2 regions of the Paenibacillus sp. FSL L8-0644 genome follow, and region 1 is predicted to be linked to the other one. Evidence: predicted binding sites of a transcription regulator. Region 1 holds the regulator's gene; the other holds the start of a gene.

Region 1 (8,006 bases):
TACAGCGTGAGGAATTTGAAGCGGCTATTGAATTATCTCAATATGCTTTTCAGTTTACAATGTCCCTAGAGGATCTGGAAAAGGCCAAGAAGAAATTCAAACCAGAACAAACATGGGGAATATTCGACGGACATGACTTAAATGCTAAACTGACTTTGTTACCGCTTCAGGTATACATAAATGGTCAGGTTTTTGATATGGGGGGCATTGCTGGTGTGGCGACGTGGCCAGAAAAGCGTCGCGGAGGCATGGTATCACGTTTATTGACGCATGCACTTGAAGAGATGAAGTCTGCGGGACAAAGTCTTTCTTTTTTGCATCCATTCTCCTTTGCCTTCTACCGTAAATTTGGATGGGAAACGTATACAGAGTACAAAAAATACGTCATTCCCATTGATAAATTCCCTGCAAAACTTAAAACAGAAGGTACAGTCAAACGCGATATCAAGGATATTTCAGAACTGGACCAAGTGTATCAAGCGTATGCATCTCGTTATAATGGCACGCTGGTACGAGATAAGGAATGGTGGCAAGAGCGGATTTTAAGTGAGAACTATCGAACTGCGGTATATTACTCAGAAACAGGCGATCCGCAAGGATATGCACTATACAAAATTGAAGATAAACAGTTGAATTGTGATGAGTTGGTATATGAAAATGAGACGGCTCGTCGGGCTTTATGGACTTATTTTGCAAATCATGACTCAATGATAACCCAAGGTAAATTTATTTACGTTCCAGCAGATGACAATTTGCCATTTTTACTTGATGATCCTCGAATTCAACAGGAAACTGTGCCTTATTTTATGGGGCGTATTGTGGATGCAGCTGCTTTTGTAGAAAGATTCCCTTTTGAGCAGATTGGAGAGGAAACAAGTTTAACCTTAAATCTGACTGATCGGTATGCTCCATGGAATGAAGGAGTATGGAGATTAACGATTACGACGAAAGGGCAAGGGTGTCTGGAGAGAGTGAACAAAAGCATTTCATCTAAAAATGCCATAGTAGTTGACTTGAAACTTGGGATTCAGTCACTGACGACTCTGATGCTTGGCTACCAGCAGGTTGATGATCTGTGTAAATGGGGGCGTATTGAAGGTAGCAGTGAGTATGTGTCTGCCCTTAAACGCGTAATACCAGTAAATCAAACGTTTTTATTGGATTTTTTCTGATAAAGGCCTATTTAGATCTTTTAAGCTCATCTTTCAGAGAATATAACTTGTGTGGTTATCATTATTTTCAACTCTTTCTGTAATGGGAAGAGTTTTTTTATGGTATTGTATAAAACATAATTAGATTGCGAAAAATGGTATTGACCCCTTGGCAAAAATGAATAATGTGCTATAATGTGAATATAGTCAAAGAAAGTCAAAGTCAATCAAACCTAGTGTGATTCTGTAGAAATATTATGCTGATGGATTGGCCGTATGAAGTAATTTCGATAGTAAAGAAGCAAACGAGAATTGAAATGATTTGCGTATAGTTAGGAGCTGACTCTTATGAACATAAGAGAAGTGTATGATTAATCGCAAATAAAGGCCACACTAGAGACAAGACGGTACATTTCAATGGATGTAGAACAGGCAATAGCCTCAATACAGCTTAGATTCGTGACTTTACCGTTTGGTTAAGTTCAATATACGGCGGACTCTGTGGAGCGTGAAATGTACTTGAATACTTGCGTTTCCGTTAGTGGAGGATGATGAAATGCGCAATGTTTCCGATATTATTGAACAATATTTGAAGAGTATATTGCTGGAAAGTCCCCAAGGTTTGGTGGAGATTCAGCGCAATGATCTGGCTGACCGCTTTTCCTGCGTTCCGTCGCAAATTAATTATGTAATTAGCACCCGGTTTACGCTGGAAAAAGGCTATGTGGTGGAAAGTAAACGCGGTGGTGGGGGCTACATTCGTATTCAGCGAATTCAGCTACCCGCACAGCATGCCATCCATACACATCTTCATCAGAGCATCGGGGAGGAAATTAGCCAATCAGCAGCAGAAGGACTGATTTATCAGTTAGAGGAAGCCCATTTTTTAAGCAAAAGGGAAGCTAATCTAATGAAGGCTGCTTTATCGAGAGATACATTATTACTGAAGCTTCCCTATCGTGATCAACTGCGAGCAAGATTGCTTAAGGCTATGCTGATCTCGTTGCTGGCGACCAAATAGTGTGTGAATAGAGACTAATGTTTGGATGTAGGGTGGGTATTAAATCCTGACATTGAAGGAGGTGCTTTTATGCTGTGCCAAGAATGTAATATGCGGCCGGCAACTTTGCATTTCACCAAAATTGTGAATGGCGAAAAGACAGAGTTTCATATTTGTGAGACGTGTGCGAAGGAAAAAGGGGAGATGATCCCTGGAACACCTAACGGCTTTTCAATTCATAGCTTGCTGTCGGGGATGTTGGATTTTGACTCCAGTACAAAGAGCCAGTCTCCAGGCCACAGTGGTCCGCAGAACCTGCAATGCAAGGATTGTGGCATGACCTATGCACAGTTTAGTAAGCTGGGACGTTTCGGATGCCCGTCGTGCTATCAATATTTTGATAATCGTCTGGACCCTCTGTTCAAGCGTGTGCATGGCAGTACGAATCATGTTGGTAAAGTTCCGGTTCGCACTGGTGGCCGACTGAAGGTTAAACGGCAAATTGACGATTTGAAAAAAGAGATGCAACAGCACATTGTACAGGAAGAGTTTGAATCAGCTGCTGAGCTTAGGGATCAAATCAGAGAGCTTGAAAAAGAAATGACTGAAGAGTAAAGTTTGTGAAGAGTAGGAGGGATGCGTAATGCCCAATATTCGGTTTACGGAGAAGCCGCTAAGTGACTGGATGCGTGGTGATGCTGCGGATTCGGAGATTGTCATTAGCAGCCGGGTAAGAATTGCGCGTAACTTGCAGCATCTGCCTTTTCCCATGCTTGCTACCAATCAGCAGTCGGCAGAAGCACTTCAGCGCTTGACGGATATCCTTCAGTATGATGATTTAGGCGGTTTTGGTACTTTTCATACGTTGAAAATATCCGAGTTGGATGAGATCGACAAGCAGGTGCTGGTTGAGAAGCATTTGATTAGTCCTAATTTGGCGAACGAATCTCGTAACGGTGCTGTCTTAATTAGCGATGATGAATCGGTTAGTGTTATGATAAACGAAGAGGATCATCTGCGTATCCAGTGCTTATATCCGGGATGTCAGGTTAGAGAAGCTTGGGAACGCGCTATGGTTATTGATGATGCATTTGAAGCGCATGTTGATTATGCATTTGATGATCGGAGAGGTTTTCTAACCAGTTGTCCAACGAATGTCGGCACAGGTATGAGAGCTTCGGTGATGATGCATTTGCCCGCATTAGTCATGACTCATCAAATCAATCGTATATTGTCTGCTGTTTCACAGGTAGGTCTTACAGTTCGCGGCATTTACGGTGAAGGCAGCGAAGCGGTCGGAAATTTGTTTCAGGTGTCTAATCAGATTACACTGGGACAAACCGAAGCGGAGATTATTGAGAATCTACATGGCGTGGTGCTACAAATTATTGAGCACGAGCGTTCTGCCAGAGAAAGGCTAATGAATGAATCTATGCTGCGAATTACAGATCGGGTGATGCGTTCATTCGGTATTTTGTCGTATGCAGCAGTATTGGATTCCAAGGAGGCTGCACAGCGGCTGTCTGATGTACGTCTTGGCGTAGATTTGGGAATTTTGGAGCGTCCTTCCACCGCAGCGATGAATGAGCTGAATGTGATGACACAACCCGGGTTCCTGCAAAAAAGCTTTGGGGATAAAATGAATACCGAAGAGCGCGATATGTACCGGGCGAAGCTGATCCGGCAAAAATTAGGCACAACCCTTTAATATATAAAATGATCTGAAATACACACTGTGGAGGTGCAGGATATATGATGTTTGGAAGATTTACGGAACGTGCACAGAAAGTGCTTGCTTTGGCTCAGGAAGAAGCAGTTCGATTGGGACACAACAACATTGGTACAGAGCACATTTTGCTAGGCCTCATTCGTGAAGGTGAAGGAATAGCAGCGAAAGCCTTAATCGGTTTGGGCCTGGGACTGGAAAAAATCCAGGATGAAGTGGAAACGTTGATTGGACGCGGTCAAGAGCAACCGACGAACATTGCCTATACTCCACGTGCCAAAAAAGTCATCGAACTGTCTATGGATGAAGCCCGCAAACTGGGCCATACCTATGTAGGTACAGAACATATTTTGCTGGGTCTTATTCGTGAAGGCGAAGGCGTAGCAGCACGGGTACTGAATAACCTGGGCATCAGTCTGAACAAAGCGCGTCAGCAAGTGCTTCAATTGCTCGGCAGCAGCGAGGCTGTTTCCAGCCATCACGGTGCTCCAGCTAATGTCAGCACGCCAACCCTGGACAGTCTGGCACGCGATCTGACGGCATCTGCGAAGGAAAACAACCTGGACCCTGTTATTGGGCGTAGCAAGGAAATTGAACGCGTAATTCAGGTGCTCAGCCGCCGTACAAAGAACAATCCGGTTCTGATTGGTGAGCCTGGGGTAGGTAAAACGGCGATTGCCGAAGGATTGGCTCAAAAAATCATAGCGAATGAGATTCCCGAAACGTTGCGCGACAAGCGCGTAATGACACTGGATATGGGCTCTGTGGTAGCAGGCACCAAGTATCGTGGCGAATTCGAGGATCGTTTGAAAAAGATTATGGACGAGATTCGTCAAGCGGGTAATATCGTGTTGTTCATTGACGAGCTGCATACGCTGATTGGTGCTGGTGGAGCGGAAGGCGCAATTGATGCGTCCAACATCCTGAAACCTGCTCTGGCACGTGGCGAGCTGCAATGCATCGGTGCGACCACGCTGGATGAATACCGCAAATATATTGAGAAAGATGCTGCTTTGGAGCGTCGCTTTCAACCCATTACAGTGGATCAACCTTCTCCAGAAGAGGCGATTCAAATTCTGTATGGTCTGCGTGACCGTTACGAAGCGCATCACCGTGTAAAGATCACAGATGAGGCTATTGAAGCGGCCGTAAAATTGTCAGATCGTTATATCACCGACCGCTTCCTGCCAGATAAGGCTATTGACCTTATTGATGAAGCGGGCTCCAAAGTAAGGCTGAATTCTTACACTGTACCGCCAAACCTGAAACAGCTGGAAAACCGTCTGGAAGATATCCGTAAAGAAAAGGATTCAGCGGTACAAAGTCAGGAGTTTGAAAAAGCGGCAGCGTTGCGCGATACAGAGCAAAAAATCCGCGAAGAGCTAGACGTGACGAAAAACCAATGGAAAGAACAACAGGGGCGTACAGATTCTGAAGTTACCCCAGAGGATATCGCTCAAGTCGTTGCAATCTGGACAGGTGTTCCAGTCAGCAAGCTGAAAGAGGAAGAAACACACCGCTTGTTGAATATGGAAGAGTTGCTGCATGAGCGGGTAATTGGACAGGACGAAGCAGTTAAGGCAGTAAGCCGGGCGATTCGCCGGGCACGTGCCGGACTGAAAGATCCGAAGCGTCCAATTGGGTCCTTTATTTTCCTCGGTCCAACTGGGGTTGGTAAAACAGAGTTGGCACGCGCCTTGGCTGAATCCATGTTTGGAGATGAAAATGCGGTTATCCGTATTGATATGTCTGAATATATGGAGAAACACTCAACGTCTCGTCTGGTAGGAGCGCCTCCAGGGTACGTTGGATATGAGGAAGGCGGTCAACTGACCGAGAAGGTACGCCGTAAGCCTTACTCTGTTGTATTGCTGGATGAAATTGAAAAAGCACACCCAGAAGTATTCAATATTCTTCTGCAAGTACTGGAAGATGGTCGTCTGACAGATTCCAAAGGTCGTGTCGTTGATTTCCGTAATACACTCATCATCCTAACATCAAATGTTGGTGCACAGGCGATTAAACGTAACTCCACGCTTGGTTTTACAGCTGTAGTGGACGCTGGAGCGGATTACGATAATATGAAGGGCAAAGTGATGGATGAATTGAAGAAAAGTTTCCGTCCTGAGTTCTTGAACCGGATTGATGAAATTATCGTTTTCCATTCTCTCGAAGAAAAACATATTGCTGAAATTGTGTCACTCATGTCTGAGGAGCTGCGTAAGCGCCTGAATGAGTATGAAGTGGACTTCGAGTTGACAGACAATGCTAAAAAATTCCTTGCCAAGGAAGGCTTTGATCCAGCGTATGGTGCGCGTCCATTGCGTCGTGCAATCCAGAAGCATATTGAAGATCGCCTGTCCGAGGAACTATTGACTGGCAACATCACTAAAGGTGACTCTCTCTTCATTGATGAGGAGAACGGTGCATTGACTGTAACGAAAAAGGATAATGTATCTGCCAAGTCCTAAGGCAGTTTACTAAATAAATAGTAGAAAAGGGTGTCTCGCAGGCTGGAAAGCTATTGCGAAGACACCCTTTTTGTGTATAAAACACGGTGAAAAGGTTGGGTAAATGCTTTGGGAAAGTTTGTGATATTGCTTTACGTCCGCCAAGCTTCAATGGTAAACTTTTATTGTTACAGCTCTTTCTGGGCTGTATGAACATAAATTTGACATCATCGTCGTCAATAAGGAGCCAAGGAACAAAGTATGGCTAAAGTGAAAACTAAGTTTTCCTGTACGGAATGTGGATATGAATCGCCCAAATGGTACGGAAAATGTCCTGGATGCCAGGCATGGAATTCCATGGTCGAAGAAACGGAAAGCGTTGTAAAAACTCAAGGAATGGGGTCTTCCCTTCTTACTCATAGCACAAAAGACAAGCCACTCCCTATTATAGAGGTGGAGAGTGGCAAAGAAACACGAATTTTGACGGGAATTGGCGAATTGAATCGAGTACTCGGTGGAGGTGTGGTGCCGGGTTCACTCGTTTTGGTGGGCGGTGATCCGGGAATCGGTAAATCTACGCTTATGCTGCAAACATCTAATGAGCTGGCTTTAACTGGTTTAAAGGTGCTGTACGTGTCTGGTGAGGAATCTGTCCGTCAAACGAAACTACGTGCAGATCGACTCGGTGCCTTGTCCCCCAGCCTATACGTATTATGTGAGACGAATTTGGAGACGATTGAAGAAGCGGTGGACAGCTTGAAGCCGGAGTTTTTGGTCATCGACTCGATACAGACTGTATATTTGCCTGAGGTGACGAGTGCACCAGGTAGTGTGGCTCAGGTGCGGGAATGTACTTCACGCTTTATGCGAATTGCCAAGGGGCTAGGTATTGCTACGGTACTGGTAGGGCATGTGACCAAGGAAGGTGCCATTGCAGGTCCGCGTTTGTTGGAACATATGGTTGATTGTGTGCTTTATTTTGAAGGAGAGCGTCATCATACGTATCGGCTTTTGCGTGCAGTTAAAAATCGTTTTGGTTCTACAAATGAAATTGGTATTTTTGAAATGGCTGAAAGCGGTTTGCGTGAGGTATCCAATCCTTCCGAGTTGTTTCTGTCTGAACGCCCACTAGGGGTGGCGGGTTCTACTGTTGTAGCCAGTATGGAAGGAACCCGGCCTGTATTGGTTGAACTGCAAGCATTGATTGCAGCTACGCATTTTCCATCTCCACGCCGGATGGGCACAGGAGTCGATCATCATCGAATGGGATTAATCATAGCCGTGCTAGAAAAGCGGATGGGCATGTTTTTGCAAAACCAGGACGCTTATCTCAACGTAGCCGGAGGTGTAAAGTTGGATGAACCGGCGGTAGATTTGGCTATAGCTGTGAGTATTGCTTCCAGCTTTAGAGATGCTCCTACAAAGCCGTATGATGTGATTTTTGGCGAGGTGGGACTGACAGGTGAGGTGCGCGCGGTATCCCGAGCAGAACAGCGAGTACGAGAAGCGGAGAAACTAGGTTTCAAACGGGTGATCATGCCGGAGAAAAGCTTGAAGGGTTGGACACATCCGAAAGGGATACAAATTATAGGAGTAGGAACGGTGGCAGATGCACTAGCAGCCGCATTAGATTAGGGGGCATTGAGAATGAAAGAAGCGAGCCAACTGGATAAAATGAA
Region 2 (8,006 bases), 4.6 Mb from region 1:
GCTTTATTCACGCATAGTGCGTTTGATTATTTATCGTTCAGTGCAACAACACCCGGAAGTGCTTTGCCTTCCATAAATTCCAGAGATGCGCCGCCGCCAGTGGAAATATGATCCATCTTGTCAGCCAAGTGGAATTTTTCAGCCGCAGCCGCAGAATCACCGCCACCAATGATGGTGTATGCTTCAGTTGTTGCGCAAGCTTCCGCTACTTCACGAGTACCACCAGCGAAAGGCTCGATTTCAAATACGCCCATTGGTCCGTTCCATACAACCAGTTTGGAGTTTTTGATTACATCTGCATAGATTTTACGTGTTTTCGGTCCAATGTCCACGCCTTCCCAAGCTGCAGGAATGCCGTCGATATCCACAATGTCTGTGTTCGCCGTAGCGCTGAAATCGTCAGACACAACAATATCTACCGGAAGATAGAAGTTTTTGCCGAGTTTCTTCGCTTTTTCGATAAATCCAAGAGCTACGTCCAGTTTGGATTCATCCAGCAAAGATTGACCCACTTCATAACCTTGAGCTTTGAAGAATGTATAAGTCAAACCGCCACCAATGATTACGTTATCTGCAATGTTCAGCAGGTTGTCGATCACGTCGATTTTGTCTTTTACTTTGGAACCGCCGATAATGGCTGTAAAAGGACGATCTGGATTCGACAGAGCTTTACCAATAACAGACAATTCTTTTTCCATCAGCAGGCCGGAAACAGCCGGAAGAATATGAGCGATACCTTCAGTGGAAGCATGAGCACGGTGTGCTGCGCCGAATGCGTCATTCACGAAAACGTCAGCCAATTCAGCAAATTGCTTCGCCAACTCAGGATCATTCTTTTCTTCTCCTACATAGAAACGTACATTTTCAAGCAACAGCACGTCGCCGTTTTGCAGTTCAGCCACTTTCGCTTTAACAGCTTCGCCTACCGCTTCGTCCACTTTAACTACTGGCTTTTTCAGCAGTTCAGACAAACGTACACCAACAGGAGTCAGACGCATGGATTCAACAACCTGACCTTTTGGACGTCCAAAGTGACTCGCCAAAATAACTTTTGCACCTTTTTCAATCAGGTAGTTAATGGTTGGCAAGGTTTCACGAATACGCTTGTCATCTGTAATTTTACCGTCTTCAACCGGAACGTTAAAATCTACACGAACAAACACCCGTTTTCCATTCAGTTCTATATCACGTACGCTCTTTTTGTTCATCTCCATATTCCTCCGCACCCTTATAATTTTACGAAACAGGAATTCAAGGCACATTTTGATATATAAAGAGCGGAAACAATAACCTGTTTCCGCTCTATGATGTTGCTAATAAGAAAGTTCTTATTATTTAGCCAGTTTAGCGAAGTATTCCAACGTGCGGATCAATTGTGCAGTGTAGGACATTTCGTTGTCATACCAAGCTACAGTTTTCACCAGTTGTTTGTCGCCGACAGTCAGAACTTTAGTTTGAGTTGCATCGAACAAAGAACCGAAAGTGAGGCCTTTGATGTCGGAAGAAACGATTTGATCTTCAGTGTATCCATAAGTTTCAGGATCGGAAGCTTCTTTCATCGCTGCGTTGATTTCTTCAGCAGTTACGTTTTTCTCCAGAACTGTTACCAACTCAGTCAGGGAACCTGTAGGTACTGGAACACGTTGAGCCGCGCCATCCAATTTACCTTTCAACTCAGGGATAACCAAACCGATTGCTTTAGCAGCACCAGTTGTGTTAGGAATGATGTTTTCAGCTGCTGCACGAGCACGACGGAAGTCACCTTTAGCATGTGGAGCATCCAAAGTGTTTTGGTCGCCAGTGTAAGCATGAATTGTAGTCATCAAACCTTCAACGATACCAAATTTATCTTGCAGTGTTTTAGCCATAGGAGCCAGGCAGTTCGTTGTGCAAGAAGCACCAGAGATTACAGTTTCAGTTCCATCCAGAATTTCATGGTTTACGTTGTAAACGACAGTTTTCATGTCGCCAGTAGCTGGAGCGGAGATAACAACTTTTTTAGCGCCGCCTTTCAAATGTTTCTCAGCAGCTTCTTTAGTTGTGAAGAAACCTGTGCATTCCAGAACGATGTCTACACCCAGGTCTCCCCAAGGGAGTTCTTCAGGGTTGCGGTTAGCCAAAACTTTAACTTCTTTACCGTTTACTTTGAAGAAGCCATCATGTACTTCTACTTGTCCTTGGAAATTACCTTGTGTTGTATCATATTTCAACAAATGTGCCAACATTTTGGAATCTGTCAAGTCATTGATTGCTACTACTTCAATACCTTCCACGTTTTGAATCCGACGGAAAGCAAGGCGTCCAATACGTCCGAAACCATTAATACCAACTTTAACTGTCATGAGTGAGTTCCTCCCAAAGTTCGTTTAGTTTAGTTTTATATATTCAAGACAGACCCGAAAGCCTGTCAAGACAACACGATTCATAAATCCTATATTAATCATTTAAATAACGACTTACAATCTCAACAGCAGCGCCTTCGTCGGTGACTAGAATGTCTTCTTGCCCGAAACGCAGTACCGCATGAATAGCGGCCGCCTTGTTCTTGCCTCCAGCTACACCTAGAACCGTATCGGTACGCCTAATGTCCTCCAATCGGAGTCCAAGCGTCAGCATTCTGTGAACAACGACGCCATCTTCGTTAAAATAATAACCAAACGATTCGGCTACCGCCCCTTCACTGCTGATCTGGGCAAAGGTTTCGGGATCAAGTTTACGTCTATGTGCCATCGCTATGGCGTTGCCTATCCCGTGAATGATGATACGACTCTCGCGAATCAGGCTCAATATATCCTGAATGTTCGTATCTTCAAGCAAGGAGTTGTAAGCATGATTGCTGAGCAAATCCGGTACATGGAGCAGACGGTATTGAGCGCCGACCTTGCGAGCCATTGTGGAAGCAATTGTGTTGGCCTGCATTTCCATGCTTTCTCCCAAACCCCCGCGTGCCGGTACAAACCACCCACCCTTAAGGGGGCCATTAGAAGGCAATGCCAGTTGTTCCGCCACGTCTGCAATCGTCGTGCCACCTGTTACAGCGACCACATCCTCGTCGTCCATAACACTTAGCAACGCTTTTGCTCCAGCGCGCCCCAGCTCCTGCTTTGTTAACGGAGAAACATCCGAATCCCCTGGAACGACAACCACCTTCCTCAAACCATAGGCTTGACGAATCTGGTCCTCCAATTGGGACAGGCCGAACAAGTTGTTCGCAATCGGCTCCAGCTGTTCCAGCAGATCCAGTCCTGCTTTGCTCACCTTCATGCCTACACTCTCAATCTCAATTAGCCCCTGAGCTTTAAGAAGATCGGTTTCGGCGCGCAACACGCGCTCGGTCATGTTCAGTGAAGCTGCCAGTGTTCTGCGTCCAACAACATCGGACAGCATAATCTGATGCAGGATCGTGTACCTTTTTTTCAAAACATCCATGAGGTCGGGCAGAAGCTGCTTCTGTATTTCTAATATCTTTCGCATGCTTTCCACTCCCGCACACTTCTAAGTTCTGTCTCTAATGCTCTATCTCTAACTGGTCTTAAAACGTCCCGGGATAACTTTTTAAGTCCCACGTATATCTTAACCAATATTTGCTCCATATGCAAGTCTATCTGAACCTATATTTCTCAACCATTTGTCTGAATATGCGCATTTAATAAAAGCTTGCAATTCACTGCTGTATATCATATAATCATCTTTGTTTCCAATTAGCTGTTTAATTAGTTAGTTGTTTGCATTGAATCAACTATGCGCCCGTGGTCCAACGGATATGACGTAGGCCTCCGGAGCCTGAGATCGAGGTTCGATTCCTCGCGGGCGCGCCATTTTAAATGAACGCTTAAATGCTTCTATATAATGTTTTAACCAATAAGAGCGCTGAGGGCTCTTTTTTTTAATCATTAGTTTGACTTTCTTTGACTTTTTGTTTGAAATTGTTTATCATGTGGTTAATACGGTAACAGTTTATAAATAAGGGACGTGTACTCGGCATGTCCACCAAATCCACTAACGATATTTAAGGGAGGTTTTTTGACGTGAGCTATGTTCCTATGGTAGTAGAACAAAGTAACCGCGGCGAACGCGCCTATGACATTTATTCCAGACTGTTAAAGGATCGCATTATTTTGTTAGGCTCGGACGTCAATGACGTTGTAGCCAACTCTATAATTGCGCAAATGCTGTTTTTGGCTGCCGAAGATCCTGAAAAAGATATTCACTTGTATATTAACAGTCCTGGCGGTTCCATTACAGCTGGTATGGCCATTTTCGATACGATGCAATACATTAAACCTGATGTATCTACGATTTGTGTAGGTATGGCGGCTTCCATGGGCGCGTTCTTGCTGAATGCAGGCGCCAAAGGTAAACGTTTCGCTTTGCCAAACAGTGAAATTATGATTCACCAACCTCTGGGTGGTGCACAAGGCCAGGCAACGGATATCGAAATCCGCGCACGCCGCATTCTGAAAATGCGTGATAAACTGAACCGCATTCTCGCAGATCGCACAGGCCAACCACTGGAACGTATTGAAAAAGATACAGACCGTGACTACTTCATGTCTGCTGATGATGCCAAAGAATACGGTATTATTGATAAAGTGCTAACTAGCTCCTCTCCAGAAGGTGTATAAGAGAAAAAATTTGCCTCTCGATAGCTGGTAAATGAAAAAGCTGCTCCGGATGTTATTATCCGGTAGGCAGCTTTTTTGCTTTATTGTTTTTTAGAGTATAGACAGTCCAACTTACTCATTTCTACTATTAAATCTGTCCCGCAAAAGGCTTTCCGCCTTGAGGCAGCAGTTGACCGAACGAGTAGGTAAACTCCGGAATTCCATACGCGTATGGCGCATAATCATACAAATCAAACACGATTGTTACTCCACTGTTCGTCACATAAAAATTCTGATCTGCCGCCAACTCTTTAAATTTACCGAATCCTTCACCAGCCTGAAGCGCATCGATTTTTTTCTTCAAATCAGCATTGAGGAACTTTTTGTAATTTGGATTCGCCTTCAATACGTCAGACAACTGCAGCAGTTTACCATCAGCGAGCGAGAACGTATATCCTTTACGTACCGTCATTCCATGTGCGCCACCCATATACGAGTAATCCTGCATAATCACACTTAGAATACCGTCCTTGTTATAGGCAATTGCAAAATCATTTTCGAAATCATATGGTCTTTCTGTTGTAGCCTCTCCCTCAGCCACCATCTTTTTGCCTGCTGCCAATATACCCTCTGCATGCTTTTTAAGCACATGGTTAATGGCCTGCTCTGCCTCAGGATTCAGCTGGCTGCCGCTGATTTGCGGATACTTAACTTTGTAAGATACCTTCGCATTACTCGAAGCTGGAAGTGTTTGAGACGCAATTGTGATCGGGTTTAGCTGACTTTTACTTAGCGTTACTGTCTTCTGAGCTGCGTTCCATTGAGCATCTATGCCTAGATAGTCTTTCAACAGACTCATAGGAATGTATAGCTTCCCAGCGATCTGTTTGGCATCCATACTACGTGTATTGATTCCATTGACGTTGACGTAGGCATCCGAGGAAGAAGCCATAATGTAAAGTTTATTGTACCCGCTACCTACGGTATAGGTCGTTGCTTTCGCATCATAGCTTACTGGAATCCCCAAGCTGTCACGCAGTGCGGCCACCGGAATCATTGTACTCCCGTTCACTTGAACACCTTTAGCGGGCAACGTTTTACCATTCCATTGGATAGTGATTCCTGGTTGCTGTGTTGCCGCTTGCTGCTGTTTAATCGATGCTGCCTGGATATATGAAACGGGAACAGCTGCAACTCCTGCTAAAATCCCTGCTGCCAGCAGTGCTGAACCCCATTTTTTCGTATGCTTATTCATATTAAGTATTCCTCCTGTTATTATTTCTGTATTGTCTATGTGTAAATAATCACTTTACTTATTATATCTATACCCCATTGTATGTAGTTTACAATCTGTACACTCCCCGATTTCAATCTGTACACCTAATAACCCTTAGCTATGACAGACTCATTACAAAAAGGTTTCGGTATACAAAAAAAGCCAGCAAGCCAGCCTGCGCATGATGCAGGCCGCTTGTGGCTTCGTTTGATGATCTAATATTAGTTCATTTCGTATTGAGCCGACACCTGAACTTTCACTGTTACTTGCCCCGATTGTATGTCTGTCCCGCTACCTGCTAAATCCATGAGCGATTTTGACATGGCATTTTCACGTTGTGTAAAGACTTGTGCTTCTCCGCCATCTACCGTCACATTCACAAGAGCACCTAATCCGCGTTTGGCCGCTTTAGCTACAGCACTGGCTTTAGATTGTGCGCTTCCCAATGCTTTAGTAATGGCTTCTTCCTCATAAGTCGAAGGATCTTCCACCGAAAAACGAACATTATCTACGTTATTGGCTCCGGACTTGGTCGCCTCATCCAACAACTGACCTATTTTATCCAAATCGCGGTATTTAACGGAAAGTGTATGGTTGGCAGTGTAGCCTTTGAGCTTCTGCCCTTCTTTTTCGTTATAGGTGTAGTTAGGCTGTACATAAAACTGGCTGGTCTGAATGTCATCTCCGCTGATGCTCCACTTTTCTTTCAGCAGTTGTGTAACCTTGTTCAATTTTGTAGCATTAGCCTTTTGAGCAGCGGCTGCCGTATTCCCTTCCGATTGTACACCGATAGAGAGATAAGCAATATTGGGCTTTGCCAATACTTCCCCGCTTCCAATCACATTAATTACACCGTTTACCGTCGAAGCTGTTGACGCAGCATAAGCACGCTCTGCCCCTGTCCATAATCCTCCTGCTACTCCCCCTGCTATTAATGCACCTGTGAGAACTGCTGTGGCTACTGTTTTTGTCCAAAGTCTCATTGAATTCAGCCTCTTTCTAGTAAATGTTTGTACCTTCCAGACGGAAAAGACGGAAAAAGGTTGCAGCCAAGCGTACAAATTTCCGAAACAGAGCATGACCACGAGGATTTTCATTATTTATAGTTTGAACTTAATACGGCCTCTATATCCAATAAATCCACAATAAAACAGTTAGCTGAGGAGTGTTCGAAGGATTTTTTTCTGGATATAAAAAAAGCCCCAAAGGGGCTTTTCACTAAGATCATACACTATATTACAAGCAATTCTTTGTTTATTGATTTTCCAGCTCTACCTTACTAACCAGACTTACTAAAGCGTTTACAGCCTGTTCGGCGTCCGCACCTTCAGCACTAATATTGATTTCAGTACCTGTACTGATGGCAAGACTCATAATACCCATGATGCTCTTGGCATTAACTTTTTTGTCTTCTTTTTCCACAAAAATCTCAGATGAATATTTATTCGCTTCCTGTACGAACAACGCAGCAGGTCTGGCGTGCAGTCCTGTTTTCAAGCGTACGACTACCGGATGTTTTGACATGTCAGCTTACCCCCTCATCAAATAAATCTGGACACTACTTACTCCATTTTATTTATCACATTATAACATTAACCCGGGACAGACACTAGAAAAAAAACTAAAAAAACCGGGGCTAAAAGCCCCATGGACACTCTTTTTACGGAATCAGGCCATTTTCGCCCCTAATTTTGTCAGCCATCTCATCAATTTTGCGAAGCCGATGATTTACACCCGATTTACTCACGACCCCTTTAAGCATTTCCCCGACTTCTTTCAAATTCAAATCGGGATGAGCGAGCCGAATTTCTGCCACTTCACGCAGTTTATCCGGCAAGGTCTCCAAACCAACTTCCCTCTCCAGCAACTTAATATTCTCAATTTGCCTGACAGCAGCTCCGATCGTCTTATTCAAATTAGCCGTTTCACAATTGACAATGCGATTTACGGAATTGCGCATATCGCGCATAATGCGTACATCTTCAAATTTGAACAAGGCTTGATGCGCCCCAATGATGCTAAGCAGCTCAATGATCTTCTCGCCTTCCTTGATGTAGAGAATAAAACCTTTTTTTCGCTCAATACAGCGAGCATTTAGATGAAATTCATTCGCAAGATCAACGAGT

What was found. The regulator CtsR, encoded in region 1, represses protease genes until heat stress. The targets are predictions, from matches to a motif close to ATGGTCAATAAAGGTCAAACA.
Region 2: the regulator CtsR is predicted to act here: its motif matches at 3,896-3,916, upstream of clpP (ATP-dependent Clp endopeptidase proteolytic subunit ClpP).

Annotation. Positions count from the first base shown of each region.
Region 1 is NZ_JBBOYN010000001.1:4,844,345-4,852,350, reverse strand. It holds gene NSS94_RS22100 (GNAT family N-acetyltransferase) at 1-1,172, shown strand, start outside; gene NSS94_RS22095 (CtsR family transcriptional regulator) at 1,708-2,172, shown strand; gene NSS94_RS22090 (UvrB/UvrC motif-containing protein) at 2,242-2,766, shown strand; gene NSS94_RS22085 (protein arginine kinase) at 2,795-3,859, shown strand; gene clpC (ATP-dependent protease ATP-binding subunit ClpC) at 3,904-6,348, shown strand; gene radA (DNA repair protein RadA) at 6,589-7,962, shown strand; gene disA (DNA integrity scanning diadenylate cyclase DisA) at 7,975-8,006, shown strand, end outside.
Region 2 is NZ_JBBOYN010000001.1:209,384-217,389, reverse strand. It holds gene NSS94_RS00960 (phosphoglycerate kinase) at 27-1,208, opposite strand; gene gap (type I glyceraldehyde-3-phosphate dehydrogenase) at 1,332-2,342, opposite strand; gene NSS94_RS00950 (sugar-binding transcriptional regulator) at 2,437-3,474, opposite strand; tRNA gene NSS94_RS00945 (tRNA-Arg) at 3,744-3,818, shown strand; gene clpP (ATP-dependent Clp endopeptidase proteolytic subunit ClpP) at 4,029-4,625, shown strand; gene NSS94_RS00935 (PdaC/SigV domain-containing protein) at 4,753-5,859, opposite strand; gene NSS94_RS00930 (SIMPL domain-containing protein) at 6,102-6,863, opposite strand; gene NSS94_RS00925 (HPr family phosphocarrier protein) at 7,135-7,404, opposite strand; gene whiA (DNA-binding protein WhiA) at 7,541-8,006, opposite strand, start outside.